2 regions of the Actinophytocola sp. KF-1 genome follow, and region 2 is predicted to be linked to the other one. Evidence: riboswitches for the same ligand, from Rfam matches in the RefSeq annotation. Region 2 holds a riboswitch; the other holds the start of a gene.
What was found. A riboswitch is a leader RNA that binds a small molecule or an ion and turns the genes downstream of it on or off. The one in region 2 is predicted to bind S-adenosylmethionine.
Positions count from the first base shown of each region.

Region 1: linked by a shared signal. The riboswitch ahead of ACYQ77_RS36985 (methionine ABC transporter ATP-binding protein) and the one ahead of ACYQ77_RS32075 (aminotransferase class V-fold PLP-dependent enzyme) in region 2 are both predicted to bind S-adenosylmethionine.

Region 1 covers NZ_BAAFVK010000015.1:84,502-92,261, reverse strand. Annotated here, with positions in the region: gene ACYQ77_RS36995 (ABC-F family ATP-binding cassette domain-containing protein) at 4-1,773, opposite strand; gene ACYQ77_RS36990 (4-(cytidine 5'-diphospho)-2-C-methyl-D-erythritol kinase) at 2,332-3,297, opposite strand; gene ACYQ77_RS36985 (methionine ABC transporter ATP-binding protein) at 3,331-4,347, opposite strand; SAM riboswitch class I at 4,543-4,632, opposite strand; gene rsmA (16S rRNA (adenine(1518)-N(6)/adenine(1519)-N(6))-dimethyltransferase RsmA) at 4,720-5,568, opposite strand; gene ACYQ77_RS36975 (transglycosylase family protein) at 6,885-7,760, opposite strand, start outside.
Region 2 covers NZ_BAAFVK010000012.1:63,820-71,579, reverse strand. Annotated here, with positions in the region: gene ACYQ77_RS32095 (M28 family metallopeptidase) at 1-708, opposite strand, end outside; gene ACYQ77_RS32090 (potassium/proton antiporter) at 819-2,303, shown strand; gene ACYQ77_RS32085 (hypothetical protein) at 2,349-2,570, shown strand; gene sthA (Si-specific NAD(P)(+) transhydrogenase) at 2,567-3,970, opposite strand; SAM riboswitch class IV at 4,041-4,156, shown strand; gene ACYQ77_RS32075 (aminotransferase class V-fold PLP-dependent enzyme) at 4,192-5,511, shown strand; gene lspA (signal peptidase II) at 5,531-6,103, shown strand; gene ACYQ77_RS32065 (RluA family pseudouridine synthase) at 6,100-7,032, shown strand; gene ACYQ77_RS32060 (hypothetical protein) at 7,099-7,383, shown strand; gene ACYQ77_RS32055 (AsnC family protein) at 7,384-7,760, opposite strand, start outside.

The sequences.
Region 1 (7,760 bases), on a different contig from region 2:
CGACTATTCGGCCTCGTCCGCCACGTCCAGCCAACGTTCCTCGAGAGTTGCTTTCTCGGCGACCACGGCGCGAAGTTCGGCGTCCAGCGCCAGCAGCTTCCCGGCGTCGGTCGCGGCCGCCGCCAGCGCCTCGTGCAGCTCGGTCTCGCGCGTCGACAGCTTGTCCAGCTGCCGTTCGAGGCGTGCCAGTTCCTTCTGCGCGGCACGGCGCTCGGCGGCGCTGGACTTCGGCTTCTCGGCCGGCGCGGCCTTCGACGGCGGCGGCGCCACGATCGCCGCGTCCCGGCGCGCCAGGTACTCGTCGATGCCGCCGGGCAGGTCGGTGATCCGCCCGTCCCCGAGCAGCGCGACGACCGTGTCGCAGACGCGTTCGACCAGGTACCGGTCGTGCGAGACGACGACGAGCGTGCCCGGCCACGAGTCGAGCAGGTCCTCGAGTTGTTGCAGCGTGTCGATGTCGAGGTCGTTGGTCGGCTCGTCGAGCAGCAGCACGTTCGGTTCGGCCATGAGCAGCCGCGCGATCTGCAGCCGCCGCCGCTCGCCGCCGGACAGGTCGCCGACCGGCGTCCACTGGCGGGCGGCGGGGAACCCGAACCGCTCCGCGAGCTGCGACGCCGACATCTCCTGCTTGCCGAGCGTCACCCGCCGCGCGATCTCCTCGACCGCCTCCAGCACGCGCAGTTCGGCGGGCAGGTCGTGCAGCTCCTGCGACAGGTAGGCCATCCGCACGGTCTGGCCCTGGATCCGTTTGCCGGTCTCGGGTTCGGTCTCCCCGGCGAGCAGCCGCAGCAGCGTCGTCTTGCCGGACCCGTTGACGCCGACGAGCCCGATGCGGTCGCCGGGCCCGATGCGCCACGTCTGGCCCTCGACGAGGGTCTTGTCCCCCGCGCGGAGCGTGACGTCCTCCAGCTCCAGCACGGTGCGGCCGAGCCGCCGCTTGGCGAACGCGAGCAGCTCGACGGAGTCCCGGGGCGGCGGCACGTCGGAGATCAGGGCCTCGGCGGCCTCGATCCGGTACCGCGGCTTCGACGTCCGCGCGGGCGGCCCACGCCGCAGCCACGCGAGTTCCTTGCGGGCCAGGTTGCGCCGCTTCTCTTCGAGGGTCGCGGCGAGCCGGGCCCGTTCCGCGCGGGCGAAGACCCAGTCGGCGTACCCGCCCTCGTACTGCTCGACCCGACCGCCGACGACCTCCCAGGTGCGGGTGCAGACGGTGTCGAGGAACCACCGGTCGTGCGTGACGACGACGAGCGCGGTGCCGCGCGCGAGCAGGTGGTCGGCGAGCCAGTGCACCCCCTCGACGTCGAGGTGGTTGGTCGGTTCGTCGAGGATCAGCAGGTCGAGCTCCTGCACGAGCGCCGCGGCGAGCGCGACACGCCGCCGCTCGCCACCGGACATGTCGGCAACAGGCGAGTCGAGCCCGAACGCGGTGATGCCGAGACCACCGAGGATCGACCGGGCACGCGGGTCGGCAGCCCACTCGTGCTCGGCGGTGATGCCGAGCGGATCCAGCACGGCGTTGCGAACGGTGGACCCAGCGGGCAACTCGGTCCGCTGCGTGACGACGGCCTGGCGGAGGTTCCGCCCCCGGCTGACACGCCCCGAATCCGGCGGCTCGATCCCGGCGAGCACCTCGAGGAGGGTCGTCTTGCCACCCCCGTTGAGGCCGACCACCCCGATGCGGTCACCGGCACCCACGCCGAGGGAAACGCCGTCAAGCAACGGCCGCACACCGTAGCTCTTGGCGACCACCTCGAGATTGACCAGGTTGACCACGAGCGGCAACGTTACCGAGCCGGATCAGCCCCTCGAGATCCGGGCGTCGCCAGAGTGGGTCGCCTTTCATGGCACCACCACGCGGGAAGCCGAGCGCACCTCACCACTCAAGGACTGCTGCCTGCCATCCCGTCGACCTGGCGAAGCCCGATCACACCGTGTCAAGGGGGCCCGAAACCAAACCCAGCCCCGTGCCCAAAGCCGCCGGGCCCCCTTGACGCGGTGTGATAGCCCGTGGGAGGTCGACGGGATGGCAGGCACCACCACGGACACCAGTCCTTGCCAACCCAGCCCCGTGCCCAACCCGCCGCCATCCCGGAGACCAGCCCGTCCGGCGAGGACCCCCCGGAGGGAAGACCCCGCGCAAGGCACACCACCACGCCCGGGGCACACAAACCACCACAACGGCACTGACCTGCGAAAACGCCCCACCCAGTACGTACGGACAGCCCCCACCACTCCCGGGGGCACCCCGCTGTCCAGTCTACCGGTGACCACCGACAGAGGGACGGAAGTCGATCTTGGCTGTGGACAACGACCCCACCTGTGGACAACTGCTCAGGCATGCACCTGTGGCGGCGCGGAACGCGGCTCATCGTCGCCGCCGATCACGCGCGCGCCGGGCACCGGCCCGTGGACCACCCGAACCGTCCGGCACACCCCGGCCCCCGACAACTCGGCAGCCACCCGCAAGGCGTCGTCGGCATCGGCGCAGAGGAACGCGCACGTCGGCCCCGACCCCGACACCGTGCCCGCCAGCGCGCCCGCCGCCACCCCGGCCCGCAACGTCCGCCGCAACCCCGGTCGCAGCGACACCGCCGCCGCCTGCAGGTCGTTCCCGAGCAACAACGCCAGCTGCCGAGGATCCCCGGACGCGAGCGCCTCCAGCACCGGCTCGACCTCGCCGACGCGCGGCGGGTCACCCTCGGCGCGCAGCCGGTCCAGCTCCCCGTACACCTTCGGCGTCGCGAGGCCGCCGCGCGCGAACGCCAGCACCCAGTGAAACGTGTGCCGCGTCAGCACCGGCACGATCGACTCGCCGCGGCCGGTGCCCAGCGCGGTGCCGCCGTGCAGCATGAACGGCACGTCGCTGCCCAGGTTGGCGGCGATCCCGGCCAGCTCGTCGCGGCCGATCTCCAGTTTCCACAGGTTCGCGAGGCCCACGAGGGTCGCCGCCGCGTCGGCGCTGCCGCCCGCCATGCCGCCGGACACCGGGATGCCCTTGCGGATCATCACGCGGACCTTCAGCTCGTCGACGTCCCTGCCGACGTACCGCGCCAGCTCCTCCACGGCACGCCACGCGAGGTTCGCGCCGTTGGTCGGCACGGCGGCCGCGCCCTCGCCCTGGACCTCGACCCCGGGCTCGTCGGCGACGGCGACCGTCACCTCGTCGGTGAGCGACAGCGACTGGAAGACGGTCGTCAGTTCGTGGAAACCGTCCCTGCGCAGGTCGCCCACCGCGAGGTGCAGGTTCACCTTCGACGGGACCCGGACGGTCACCGGGCGGGGCACTACCGCAAGCACGCAGGCAAGCCTACGGCCCGCCCGGACCGGCCGTTACGCGGCCGACGCCGCCGCGACCGACGCCGCGACCGCCCGCGGTCCGGTGAGCGCGCGCTGCACGTGCGCACCGCGCTCGGCCAGCCAGCCGAGCGCCGCGTCGCCGCGGTCGCCGGTGATGCCGAGCCGGAAGCGTGCGACCGGCGTCTCACCGATCTTGGTCACGCCACCGCCCGCCACCGCGATGTCGATGCCGAACCGGCTCGCCGCCTCCGGCAGCAGCGCGCCGATCGACGCGAAGCCCACGAGCACCACGTCGGCGTCGCCGCGCGCGGTCGTCTCGATCGCGGGCAGCACCGAACGCGCCACTCGGCTGTCCGGGTCCTGCACGAGCTCGAGCAGCCTGCCCTGTTCGATGACGCGGCCGTCCTCGAGCACGGCGACGTCGTCGGCGATCTTGCGGACCACGTTCGCGTCCGGCGTGGTGACGAGGACGGTTGTGCCCAGCTCGCCGCGGGCGCGGTCCAGCACGGCCAGCACGCCGGCGGCGCCGGTGGCGTCCAGCCCGCCCGTCGGGTCGTCGGCCAGCACGACGGTCGGGTCGCCGACGAGCGCGCGCGCGATCGCGATCCGCTGCCGCTGACCTGCGGTGAGCTGGTCGGGGTAGGTGGCGGCCTTGTCGGTGAGGCCGATCAGGTCGAGCAGCTTGCCGACCTTCTCGCGGCGGCGCGGACCCTCCATGCCGACCTGCTCGAGCGGGAGCGCGATGTTGCCGGCGGCGGTGCGCTGCGGGAGGAGCGAGTCACCGGCAGGGACGAGGCCGATGCGGGCGCGGGCGGCGCGGAGGCTCCGCTGGTCGAGTGCCGCGGTGTTGAGCCCGTCGAGGCGGAACACGCCGCTGTCGGGCCGCTCGCGGAGCGCGAGCACGCGGGCGAGGGTGGACTTGCCGGACCCCGATGGCCCGACGACACCGGCGATGACGCCGGCGCGCACGTCCAGGTTGATGTCATCCAGCGCGACGACGGCGCCGGTCGTACTTCGGAACGACTTGGTCAGGTTCTCGACGGTGATCACGATGTGCTCCAGTCCAGGCGCGCGCGAACGACAGCTCGCGCGTGTGAGTGAGGGGCCCCGGTCGGCGGGGGCTCAGCGAAGTCGGATGGCTCGAATCAGCTTCAGAAGGTTGAGCGCATGCGACGACAGCCTGTGACCGTGCGACGACACTGGTCTATGACTCGCCTGGTGGTGAGGATCTGCACCGTTCTCACTCCTCCATCGCTCCTGGCGGTAGCACCTGCCCGCGACGGGTGGTTGCTGCGGCGTCACAGAGCCAGGTCTCTCGGCCGCTCGGGATGGAATACCGCTAAGTAGTACACCTGACATGCCCACCGGATTGCAACCCGCGGGACCCCTATTTGAGTCCCTATATCCGGCAGATCACATCCCTTACGGCCGGACCTTACGCGCGGCCTCGGCGATGGCGGAATAGTCGTCCACCGACAGTGTTTCGCCGCGCGATGCCGGCTCGACAGCCGCGCCAACCAGGATCTTCTCCGCCAGGTCGGCCGACCCGGCCCAGCCGGCGAGCGCCGCCCGCAACGTCTTGCGACGCTGCGCGAACGCGGCGTCGACGACGTCGAACACGGCGGCCCGGTCGCCTGCCGGCTGCTCGCGGCGGGTGAGGAGGACGAGCGCGGAGTCGACGTTGGGCACCGGCCAGAAGACGCTCCTCGGCACGGTCGCGACCCGGCGCGCCTCGGCGTACCACGCGATCTTGACGCTGGGCACGCCGTAGACCTTGGAGCCGGGTCCGGCGGCCATGCGGTCGGCGACCTCGGCCTGGACCATGACGAGCGCGCGGGTCATGGTCGGCAGCTCGGCCAGCAGGTGCAGGACGACCGGCACGGAGACGTTGTAGGGCAGGTTGGCGACGAGGGCCGTCGGGGCGTGCAGGTCGGCGGCGGTCGTCCTGAGCGCGTCGGCGTTGACGACGGTGAGCCGGTCCGCGACGTCCGGCGCGCGTTCGCCGACCGTCCGCGGGAGCCGGCCGGCGAGGACGGGGTCGATCTCGACGGCCACGACCCGGCGGACGGCGGGCAGCAGCGCGAGGGTGAGCGAGCCGAGCCCGGGCCCGACCTCGAGGACGGTGTCGTCGGCCCCGACCCCGGCGGCGGCGACGATGCGGCGGACCGTGTTGGGGTCGTGGACGAAGTTCTGCCCGAGCTTCTTCGTGGGGCGGACGTCCAGCTCCGCGGCCAGCCGCCGGATGTCGGCGGGGCCGAGGAGCGCACTCACGTCGGCCTCGGTCACCCGGCGAGCGTAGCCAGGCGGGGGCGGCCTCCGGCCCCCGGTGTCCAGTCTGCCAGAGGGGACCGACATGTCCGCGCGGCTCGGGAGCGGTTGTCCACAGGTCAGGGGGTTGTCCACAGCGGTCGTCGCGGGCGGACGTTCGTGTCGGTGCTCGCCACTACGCTGGATTCCGGGGGGCCGGAGGCCGCGCCCTTTCCGGCGGCGGGGCTTTGGGGCGCTGAAGCTCCGGTCGGGGAAGCTCCCGGGACGCGCGGTGGGGAAGGTTCTCTCCGGGCGAAGGTCCGGGCCGTGGGGCCTCCAATGGCGAGACTCCCGGAGGCGGCTCGCGAGACGTCCGAAGACGAGACTCGCCAAGGCGGGGCTCCCGACGGCGAGATTCCCAAGGGCGAGATTTCCGGCGGCGAGACGCTCAGAAGCGAGACTCCCAACGGGAGACCTCCAAGGGGAGACGCCCGACGGGCCGAGCCGCGAAGGGCGAACCTCCCGAAGCGAAGCCCGCGAAGGGCGGGCTCCCGCAGGTGAGGCTCCGAAGGGAGCACACCTGAAGCGGACTCCCACGGGCGAGACGCCCAAGCCGAAGCTCGCGAAGGGGCGCACTGCTGCAAGCGAGACTCTCCAAGGCGGGATCCCCGACCGCGAGACATCCAAGGCGAAGCCGCCGAGGGCGGACTCCCCGATGGGGAGACTCCCTATCGCGGGGCATCCGCCCACGAGACCCCCGAGGTCGAGACCCCAAGGTGAAGATCCCGAAGGGAGACGTCCGAAGGCGAGATTCCCACAGGGCCGCGCAGCGCAAGCGCGACTTCCATGGGCGAGATGCCCAAGGCGAGACTCCCGATGGGCGGACTCCCCAAAGCGAGAATCCCAAAGGCCGCGCAACGAACGCGCCTTCCAAGGGCGAGCTACCACGGCGAGACTCCCAAAGGCCGCGCGACTCCCTAGGGCGAGCCCACAAGGCGAGACTCCCCGACAACGAGACTCCCGAAGGCCGCACAACGGAAGCGCGACGCCCAACGACGAATCCCCGAGGCGAAGCTCTCGAAGGGCAGACTCCCGAAAGCGAAACTCCCAAAACCCGCACACTCGAAAGCAAGACTCCCGAAAGGCGCACCCCCGAAGGCAAGACTCCCGAGGGCCGGAACTCGAAACGCGCCAGAGCCTGTGGACAACCCCAGTCGGAGCGCCCGCCGCTGTCGGTGCTCGCCGTTACGCTGGATTCCGGGGGCCGGAGGCCGCCCACCCCCGAAACACAACCGTGGGCCGGCCCCAACGAGGAGCCGGCCCACGGCGGGAAACCGGGTTTACGTAGGCAGGCCGAGCTGAGCGGCGCAGTGCGGCCACGAGCCGTAGCCGCCGCGTTCGTCGCGGACCTTGGTCGCGATCGCGATCTGCTGCTCGCGGGTGGCCTGGTGCGGGTACGACGCGTACTGGCTGCCGCCGTAGGCGTCCCACGTCTGCTTGTCGAACTGGAGGCCGCCGTAGTAGCCGTTGCCGGTGTTGATGGCCCAGTTGCCGGTCGACTCGCACATCGCCAGCTGGTCCCACACGGCGCCGTCGGAGATGACCGGCTGCGGGGGCTGCTTGGTGCCGACCTTGACGATCTTCGGCTTCGGCTGCTTGGTGACCTTCGAGCCGATCTCCTCGCGGCCGACCTCTTTGCCGTTCTTGACGGTGATGCGGTAGGTCGCGATGCGCTCGCCCGCGACGCCCGGGTCGACGACGGTCTCGGTGCCCTCGAGGGCGTTGGGGTCCTCGACCTCCTTGACCGGCGGCTGGATCTTCTCGGTCTTGTTGACGACCGTGACGCCGTTGCGCGTGATGCGGACCTCGGCGCCGTCGGTGATCTTCAGGTCGGACGCCGGGGTGATGGTGTCGTCCGGACCGAGGGACAGCTTCAGGTCCTTGAGCAGCTCACCGGCGGTCACCGCGGTGGTCTGCATCGCCTTCGGGGCGTTGCCGCCGTCGAAGAGCGTGATGTTCTTCAGGGTCTTGATCTCGAGGGCCATCCCGTTGAGCGGGATCTCGTGGTCCTCGCCGTGGGAGAGCTTCGCGCCCTCGACCGACAGGTTCAGCTGCTGCAGCGCCTCGCCGACCGTGGTGGAGCGGACCCACAGGTCCCGCTTCTCACCGTCGATGGTCAGGTGGAGCTGGCGGCCACGCTGCAGGACGATCTTGCC
Region 2 (7,760 bases):
GGTCGGGACGCCGATGGCGGCGAAGTGGTCGGTGAGCACCTTCTCGATCGCCTCCGAGCCGGGCGGCTGGCTGCCCGACGCGTACACGAAGTAGCCGGGGTTCGGCGAGCCGATCATGTCGACGTTGACGTAGCCCGCGATCTTCGCCAGCTCGGCGTCCGGCAGGCCCGCGACGTACTCGGTCGACCCGACGAGCCCCAGCTCCTCCGCACCCCACCAGGCGAACCGCAGGTGCTTGGCCGGCTGGAGGTCCTGCTCGGCGACGGTCAGCGCCACCTCGAGCAGCCCGGCCGCGCCGGAGCCGTTGTCGTTGATCCCGGGGCCGGCGCGGACGCTGTCGGCGTGGCCGCCGAACAGCACGGTGGCGTTCTCGTCGCCGCCGGGCCAGTCCGCGACCAGGTTGTAGCCGGTGGCGCCGCCGGTCGTGAACTCCTGGAGCGCGGTGGTGTACCCGGCCGCGTCGAGCTGCCCCCTGATGTGGTCGAGCCCCGCCCGGTAGCCCGGCTGCCCGTGCGCGCGGTTGCCGCCGTGCTCGCCGGCGATCCGCGCCAGCTCGGCGAGGTGGGCCTGGACGTCGGCCACCGGGATGTCCGGCGCCACCCGCGGCGCGACGTTCGCGAACGGTTCCGGCACGGCGGTCGCGGTGGCGCAGCCGGTGATCGTCGCGCACAGCAGGGCCAGGACGGCGGGGACGCGGCGCGTGATCATGGCTACTCCCGGGGATCGGCGACCCCGCTCAGCGTGTCAACGGGGTGGTCGAGCCGGTAGGTTCGTTCGTCGGGATTTTCCGGATCCGGTGCGGCGGTCAGGAGGAAGGTGTGGCCCAGGAGCTCTCGGTGGTGCTCGGGGCCGTCGCCGCCGTCCTGCTGATCTCCGTGCTCGCGGTGCGGGTGTCGGTGCGGCTGGGGTTCCCGTCGCTCGTGCTGTACCTGGCGATCGGGGTGCTGCTCGGCGAGGCGGGCATCGGCATCCAGTTCGAGAACGCGTCGCTCACCGAGTCGCTCGGCCTCGCCGCGCTCGTGCTGATCCTGACCGAGGGCGGGCTGACCACGCGGTGGTCGGAGGTGCGTGCCGCGTTCTGGCCCGGCGTCGTGCTGTCCACTGTGGCCGTCGCGGTGAGCATCGCGGTCACCGGTGTCGCGCTGCGCTGGATCCTGGGGCTCGACTGGCGGATCGCGTTCCTGTGGGGCGCGGTGCTCGCGTCCACCGACGCGGCCGCGGTGTTCAGCGTGCTGCGCAACATCTCCGTCGGCAGGCGGCTGGTCGGCGCGCTGGAGCTCGAGTCCGGCATGAACGACGCGGCCGCCTACCTCGTGGTGGTGCTGCTGGCGTCCGGCGGGACGGCGTCGTGGACCGACCCGCTGCTCGCCGTGTACGAGCTGGTCGTCGGCGGGCTGATCGGCGTCGCGCTCGGGTGGGCCGGCGCGCACGCGCTGCGCCGCTCCGCGCTGCCCGCGACCGGTCTCTACCCGCTGGCGACGGTCGCGGTGTCGGTGCTCGCGTTCTCCGCCGGGTCGTTCGTGCACGCGTCCGGGCTGCTCGCCGCGTACCTGGCGGCGCTCGTGCTCGGCAACTCGAAGCTCCCGCACCGCAACGACACGCTGTCGTTCGCGGAGGGGCTCGGCTGGCTGTCGCAGATCGGCCTGTTCGTCCTGCTGGGACTGTTCATGTCGCCGAGCAGGCTGCTCGACGCGGTGGTGCCGGGCCTCGTCGCCGGCCTCGTCGTCACGTTCCTCGCCCGGCCGGTGTCGGTCGCGGTGTCGCTGACGCCGTTCCGCGTGCCGTGGCGCGAGCAGGCGTTCCTGTCGTGGGCGGGCCTGCGCGGCGCGGTGCCGATCGTGCTGGCGATGATCCCGCTCACCGAGGGTGTGCCGGGCGCCGAACGGCTCGTGGACGCGGTGTTCGTGCTGGTCATCGTGCTGACGATCGTGCAGGGCAGCACCCTGCCGCTGATCTCCCGGTGGCTCGGCCTCGCGAAGACGGGGGAGACCCGCGAGGTGGACGTCGACGCGGCGCCCCTCGACGAGCTGGGTGCCGTGCTGCTGACGTTCACCGTGCCTGCCGGCTCGAAGATGCACGGTGTCTACCTGTCCGAGCTGCGCCTCCCCGTGGGCGCGACGGTGAGCCTGGTGGTGCGCAAGGGGGTCGGCCACACCCCCGGCCCGTCGACCCGCGTGCAGGAACACGACCAGCTGCTGGTCGTCGCCACCGAACAGGTCCGCACCGCGACCGAACGCCGCATCCGCGCCGTCGACCGCGCGGGCCGCTTCGCCCGCTGGCGCGGCGAAACCGGCGCGGACTAGCCGTTTCGCCCACCGCGGGCCCCGGATTCGGTTACGGTCCACCCCATGGCGGAGAAGAGCTGCTCGTCCTGCGGCAACGAGACCCTGGAGCCCGGCTGGATCGTCGACGCGCGCCAGGGCATGGAGAACAAGTGGGTGCGCGGCGCGATGGAACGCGGCATCTTCGGCGGTCCGAAGCAGGCCTTCAAGGAGAAGTGGGAGATCGCCGCCTACCGCTGCACTCGGTGCTCGAAGCTGGAGCTGTACGCACTGAGCCCGGGCTACTAGTCCGTCAGCATGCTGATCTGGCGCATCTTGTTCGTCGCGTCCAGGGCGGCCACCTTGTACGACTCGGCCAGCGTCGGGTAGTTGAACACGGTGTCGACGAGGTAGTCGATCGTGCCGCCGCAGCCCATCACGGCCTGTCCGATGTGGACCAGCTCGGTGGCGTTGGTGCCGAACACGTGCACGCCGAGCAGCGACCGGTCCGCAGGCGACACCAGCAGCTTCAGCACCCCGTACGAGTCGCCGATGATCTGGCCGCGCGCCAGCTCCCGGTACCGGGACACGCCGACCTCGAACGGCACCCGCTGCTCGGTCAGCTCGTCCTCGGTCCGGCCGATGTAGCTGATCTCCGGAATCGTGTAGATCCCGATCGGCTGCAGCGCGTGCATCTCGTGCACCGGCTCGCCGCACGCGTGGTGCGCCGCCAGCCTGCCCTGCTCCATCGACGTCGCCGCCAGCGCGGGGAAGCCGATCACGTCGCCGACCGCGTAGATGTTGTCCACCTCGGTGCGGAAGTTCGCGTCCACCGTGATCCGGCCGCGCTTGTCCGCGGTCAGGCCCGCCGCCGCGAGGTCCAGCCCGTCGGTCATGCCCTGCCGCCCCGCCGAGTACATGACCGTGTCGGCCGGGATCTTCTTGCCGCTCTCCAGGATCGCGACCGTCCCTTTCGCGTACCGCTCGACCGCGGTCACCGTCTCGCCGAACCGGAACGTCACCGCGAGGTCCCGCAGCTGGTACTTGAGCGCCTCCACCACCTCGGTGTCGACGAACTCGAGCATCCGCATCCGCTGCTCGATCACCGTCACCTTGGTGCCGAGCGCGGCGAACATCGACGCGTACTCGATGCCGATCACCCCGGCGCCGACCACGACCATCGACCGAGGGATCTTCTCCAGGCCCAGGATGCCGTCCGAGTCGACGATGGTCTGGTCGTCGAAGTCCACAGAGGACGGACGGGCGGGGCGGGTGCCCGTGGCGATCACGATCTTCTCGGCGGTGACCTTGCGTTCCTGCCCGGTGCCGTCGGCCACCTGCACGGTGTGCCGGTCGACGAACCGGCCCGTGCCGGGCAGCAGCGCCACCCCGTTGCGGGCCAGCTGGCTGCGGATCACGTCGACCTCGCGCCCGACCACGTGCGACGTCCGCGCGGTCAGGTCGCCGATGGTGATGTCCTCCTTGACGCGGTAGCTCTGCCCGTACAGCTCCCGCTGCGACATGCCCGTCAGGTACAGCACCGCCTCGCGCAGCGTCTTCGACGGGATCGTGCCGGTCTGGATGCACACGCCGCCGATCATGTTGCGCCGCTCGATCAGCGCGACGGACGCGCCGAGCTTCGCCGCGGCGATCGCCGCCTTCTGACCGCCCGGTCCCGACCCCAGCACCAGCACGTCGTAGTCAGCCATGGGGTCAGTCTGGCAAGGGTCACATCCGTTGGACAGCCGAACGGACCATCGGCTACCTTTTCTTCACGAAGGTCATGAGCGCCAGCGTCAAGCCCCGGCTTGCTGGCCGGCAACCCTCCAACCGCGGTGGGGTGCCCCGGGTGAGGACCAGGCCCTCCGCGAGGTGCGGACGGGCAAGCGCGGATCCCGGGGCACGGGGTCCCCGACCTGGGAGAAGCCTGATGACGCTCGCGATCCCCCATGCCCGAGCCGCCGTCGAAGCACCGAGCACCGGCCTGCCGTCCGTCGCGGGCAGCAGGCTCACCGTGCCGCTCACCGACGGCAGGCAGGTCCAGTACGCCAACCTCGACCACGCGGCCAGCGCGCCCTGTCTGGACGCGGTCCAGCGGGCCGTCGACGAGTTCCTGCCCTGGTACGCGAGCGTGCACCGCGGCGCCGGGTTCGCCTCGCAGGTGTCCACGAAGGTCTACGAGCAGGCCCGCGGCGTGGTCCGCGAGTTCGTCGGCGCCCGCCGCACCGACGAGGTGGTCTTCACCCGCAACACCACCGACGCGCTGAACCTGCTCGCGCGGGCGGTACCCACCAGCACCTCGGTGATCGTCTTCGACACCGACCACCACGCCGCGCTCCTGCCGTGGCGCGGCCCGAACGTGTACCGGGTGACGCCGTCCGCGAACGTCGAACGCGACCTCGACGAGGCCCTCGCCGCCACGCCGACCGGGCCCCGGCTCGTCGTGGTCACCGGCGCCGCCAACGTCACCGGCGAGATCTGGCCGGTCGCGCGCCTCGCGGCCGTCGCCCGCCGCCACGGTGCGCGCGTCGTGCTCGACGCCGCCCAGCTGGCGCCGCACCGCCCGGTCGACGTGCGTGCGCTGGACGTCGACTACGTGGTCCTGTCCGGGCACAAGCTGTACGCCCCGTTCGGCGCGGGCGCCCTGGTCGGACGCGCCGACTGGCTGCGGGCCGCCCACCCGTACCTCGCGGGCGGCGGCGCGACCAGGCTGGTCACCGAGCGCGCGGTGTCGTGGAACCACGGGCCGGAGCGGCACGAGGCCGGGTCCCCGAACGTCGTCGGCGCGTACGCGCTCGCCGTCGCCTGCCGCACGCTGAGCGGGTCGTGGGACGCGGTCGTCGCGCACGAGGAGGACCTGCTCGCCCGCCTGCGGACCGGGCTCGCGAGCATCCCCGGCGTCCGGCAGCTGTCGATCCTGGGAGAGGACAACCCGAGGGTCGGCGTCGTCAGCTTCACCGTCGAGGGCCACGACCCCGGCCTGGTCGCCGCGTACCTGTCGGCCGAGCACGGCATCGGCGTGCGCGACGGCGCGTTCTGCGCGCACATCGCGGTCGGCAGGCTCACCGGCGGCCGCGCGCTGCGGGCGAGCCTCGGTCTCGGCAGCACCGCCGAGCACGTCGACCGCCTGCTCACGGCGCTGCGGCGGCTGGTCGCCGACGGCCCGGCGGAGCGGTACGAGCTGGTCGACGGCCGCTACGCGCCGGTCGCGGACCCCCGGCCGCTCCCGGCCTTCCTGACCGGTCTGTGAACGGACCGTGGACAATGGCCTGGTGACGGACGAGACGAGCACCGAGCCAGACACCGTGGAACCCGCGGTGCCACTGCCACCGCGCAAGGTGTGGCTCGTCGCCGCCGTCGCGCCGGTCGTGCTGGTCATCGACCAGATCACCAAGCAGCTCGCGCTCGCCGGGCTCGAGCACGAAGCGCCCGTCCGGGTGCTCGGCGGCCTGTTCTACCTGCAGATCGTGCGCAACCCGGGCGCCGCGTGGGGCATGGCGACCGGCATGACGTGGGTGCTCACGCTCATCGCGCTCGCCGTGGTCGTCGGCATCGTCTGGGTGATGCCGAAGCTGCGGTCGTCCGGCTGGGCCGTCGGCCTCGGGCTGGTGCTCGCCGGCGCGCTCGGCAACCTGCTCGACCGGTTCTTCCGCGCGCCCGGCGCCATGCACGGCCACGTCGTGGACTTCCTGTCCCCGTTCGCCCCCAACGGCGAGGCGTTCCCCGTGTTCAACATCGCCGACTCGGCGATCTGCGTCGGCGGCGCGCTGATCGTGCTGATGGCACTGCTGGGCCGCGACTACGACGGCCGCCGCACCTCGGACAAGAAGGACGCCAAGTGACCGCCAGGACCCTGCCCGTGCCGGACGGGCTCGACGGCATGCGCGTGGACGCGGGGCTCGCGAAGCTGCTGGGCCTGTCCCGCACCGCGGTCGCCGCGATCGCCGAGTCCGGTGACGTGCTGCTCGACGGCCGCACCGCGGGCAAGTCGGACAAGCTCACCGCGGGTGCGTGGCTGGAGGTCACGATCCCGGACCCGGAGCGCGCGGACGGCGGCCCGCCGCCCGCGATCGAGGTGCCCGGCATGTCGATCATCCACGAGGACGACGACATCGTGGTCGTGGACAAGCCGGTCGGCGTCGCCGCGCACCCCAGCCCCGGCTGGACCGGGCCGACGGTCATCGGCGGGCTCGCCGCCGCGGGCGTGCGGGTGTCGACGTCCGGCGCCGCCGAGCGGCAGGGCGTCGTGCACCGGCTCGACGTCGGCACCACCGGGATCATGGTGGTGGCGAAGAGCGAGCACGCGTACACGGTGCTCAAGCGCGCGTTCAAGGAACGCACGGTGGAGAAGGGCTACCACGCGCTCGTGCAGGGCCACCCCGACCCGTCGTCCGGCACCATCGACGCGCCCATCGACCGGCACCCCAGGCACGACTACAAGTTCGCGGTCGTCGCGGGCGGGCGGCCCAGCGTCACGCACTACGAGACGATCGAGGCGTTCCGTGCCGCGACGCTCGTGGACATCCGGCTCGAAACCGGTCGCACGCACCAGATCCGCGTGCACTTCTCCGCGCTGAAGCACCCGTGCGTCGGCGACCTCACCTACGGCGCCGACCCCACCCTCGCCAAGCGGCTCGGGTTGTCCCGCCAGTGGCTGCACGCGCGGCGGCTCGGCTTCCACCACCCGGCGGACGGGCAGTGGGTCGAGTTCACCAGCGAGTACCCGGAGGATCTGCGGAAAGCGCTGGACCGTCTCACCGCGGAGAGCTGAGTCCTCCACCTGCCGCCCGTTTTCGCGTAGTTTGGTGCGCAACCAGCGAGGGTGGGGGTGGTGCGCGTGCGCGACAGAGCCGACGGTGACCCGGTGGAGCACTTCCTCGAGGACGGCGTCGCGCCCGCGGTGATCGGCGGCGGACCCCCGGAGTCACCGTTCGACGTCGAGCCGGACCCCGAGCCGCCGCCCGGTCGTCGCGCGCAGCAGCCACCGCCACGCAGGCGGGAACCGGACCACCGCGTCGAACCGCCCACGAACCCGATCCCGGTCGTGCGCAGCCTTCCCCGGGAGGAGGAGCAGAAGCGCAAGTCGTGGGTCGCGCGGATGTTCCGATTACCGGAGCGGTGACTAGTTCTCGACCGTCCAGGTCAGCGTGCGGGACTCCTCGTCGGGGCGGGGGCTCCAGCGCACCGACGTGATCTCCGTGTGCTCCGGCACCACGTACACCGTGTGCCCGCCCTGCGTCTCACCCGGCGGCACCCCGATCCGGTGCGGTGGCCGCGACGACAGCGACACCGGCGCCTTCGAGATGGTCTTGCCGTCCGGCGTCACCAGCACCAGGTACAGGTCCGGCAGCGACTGGAACGCCACCGAGCCCCGGTTGGTCAGCTCGGTGTGCACCACGACCGACCGCTCACCCTCCTGCAGCCGGTACCCGGCCGCGGTGAACAGGTAGTCGGCCGGGTCGACGACCTCCACGAGGGTGATCGACAGCCGCTCGCCCT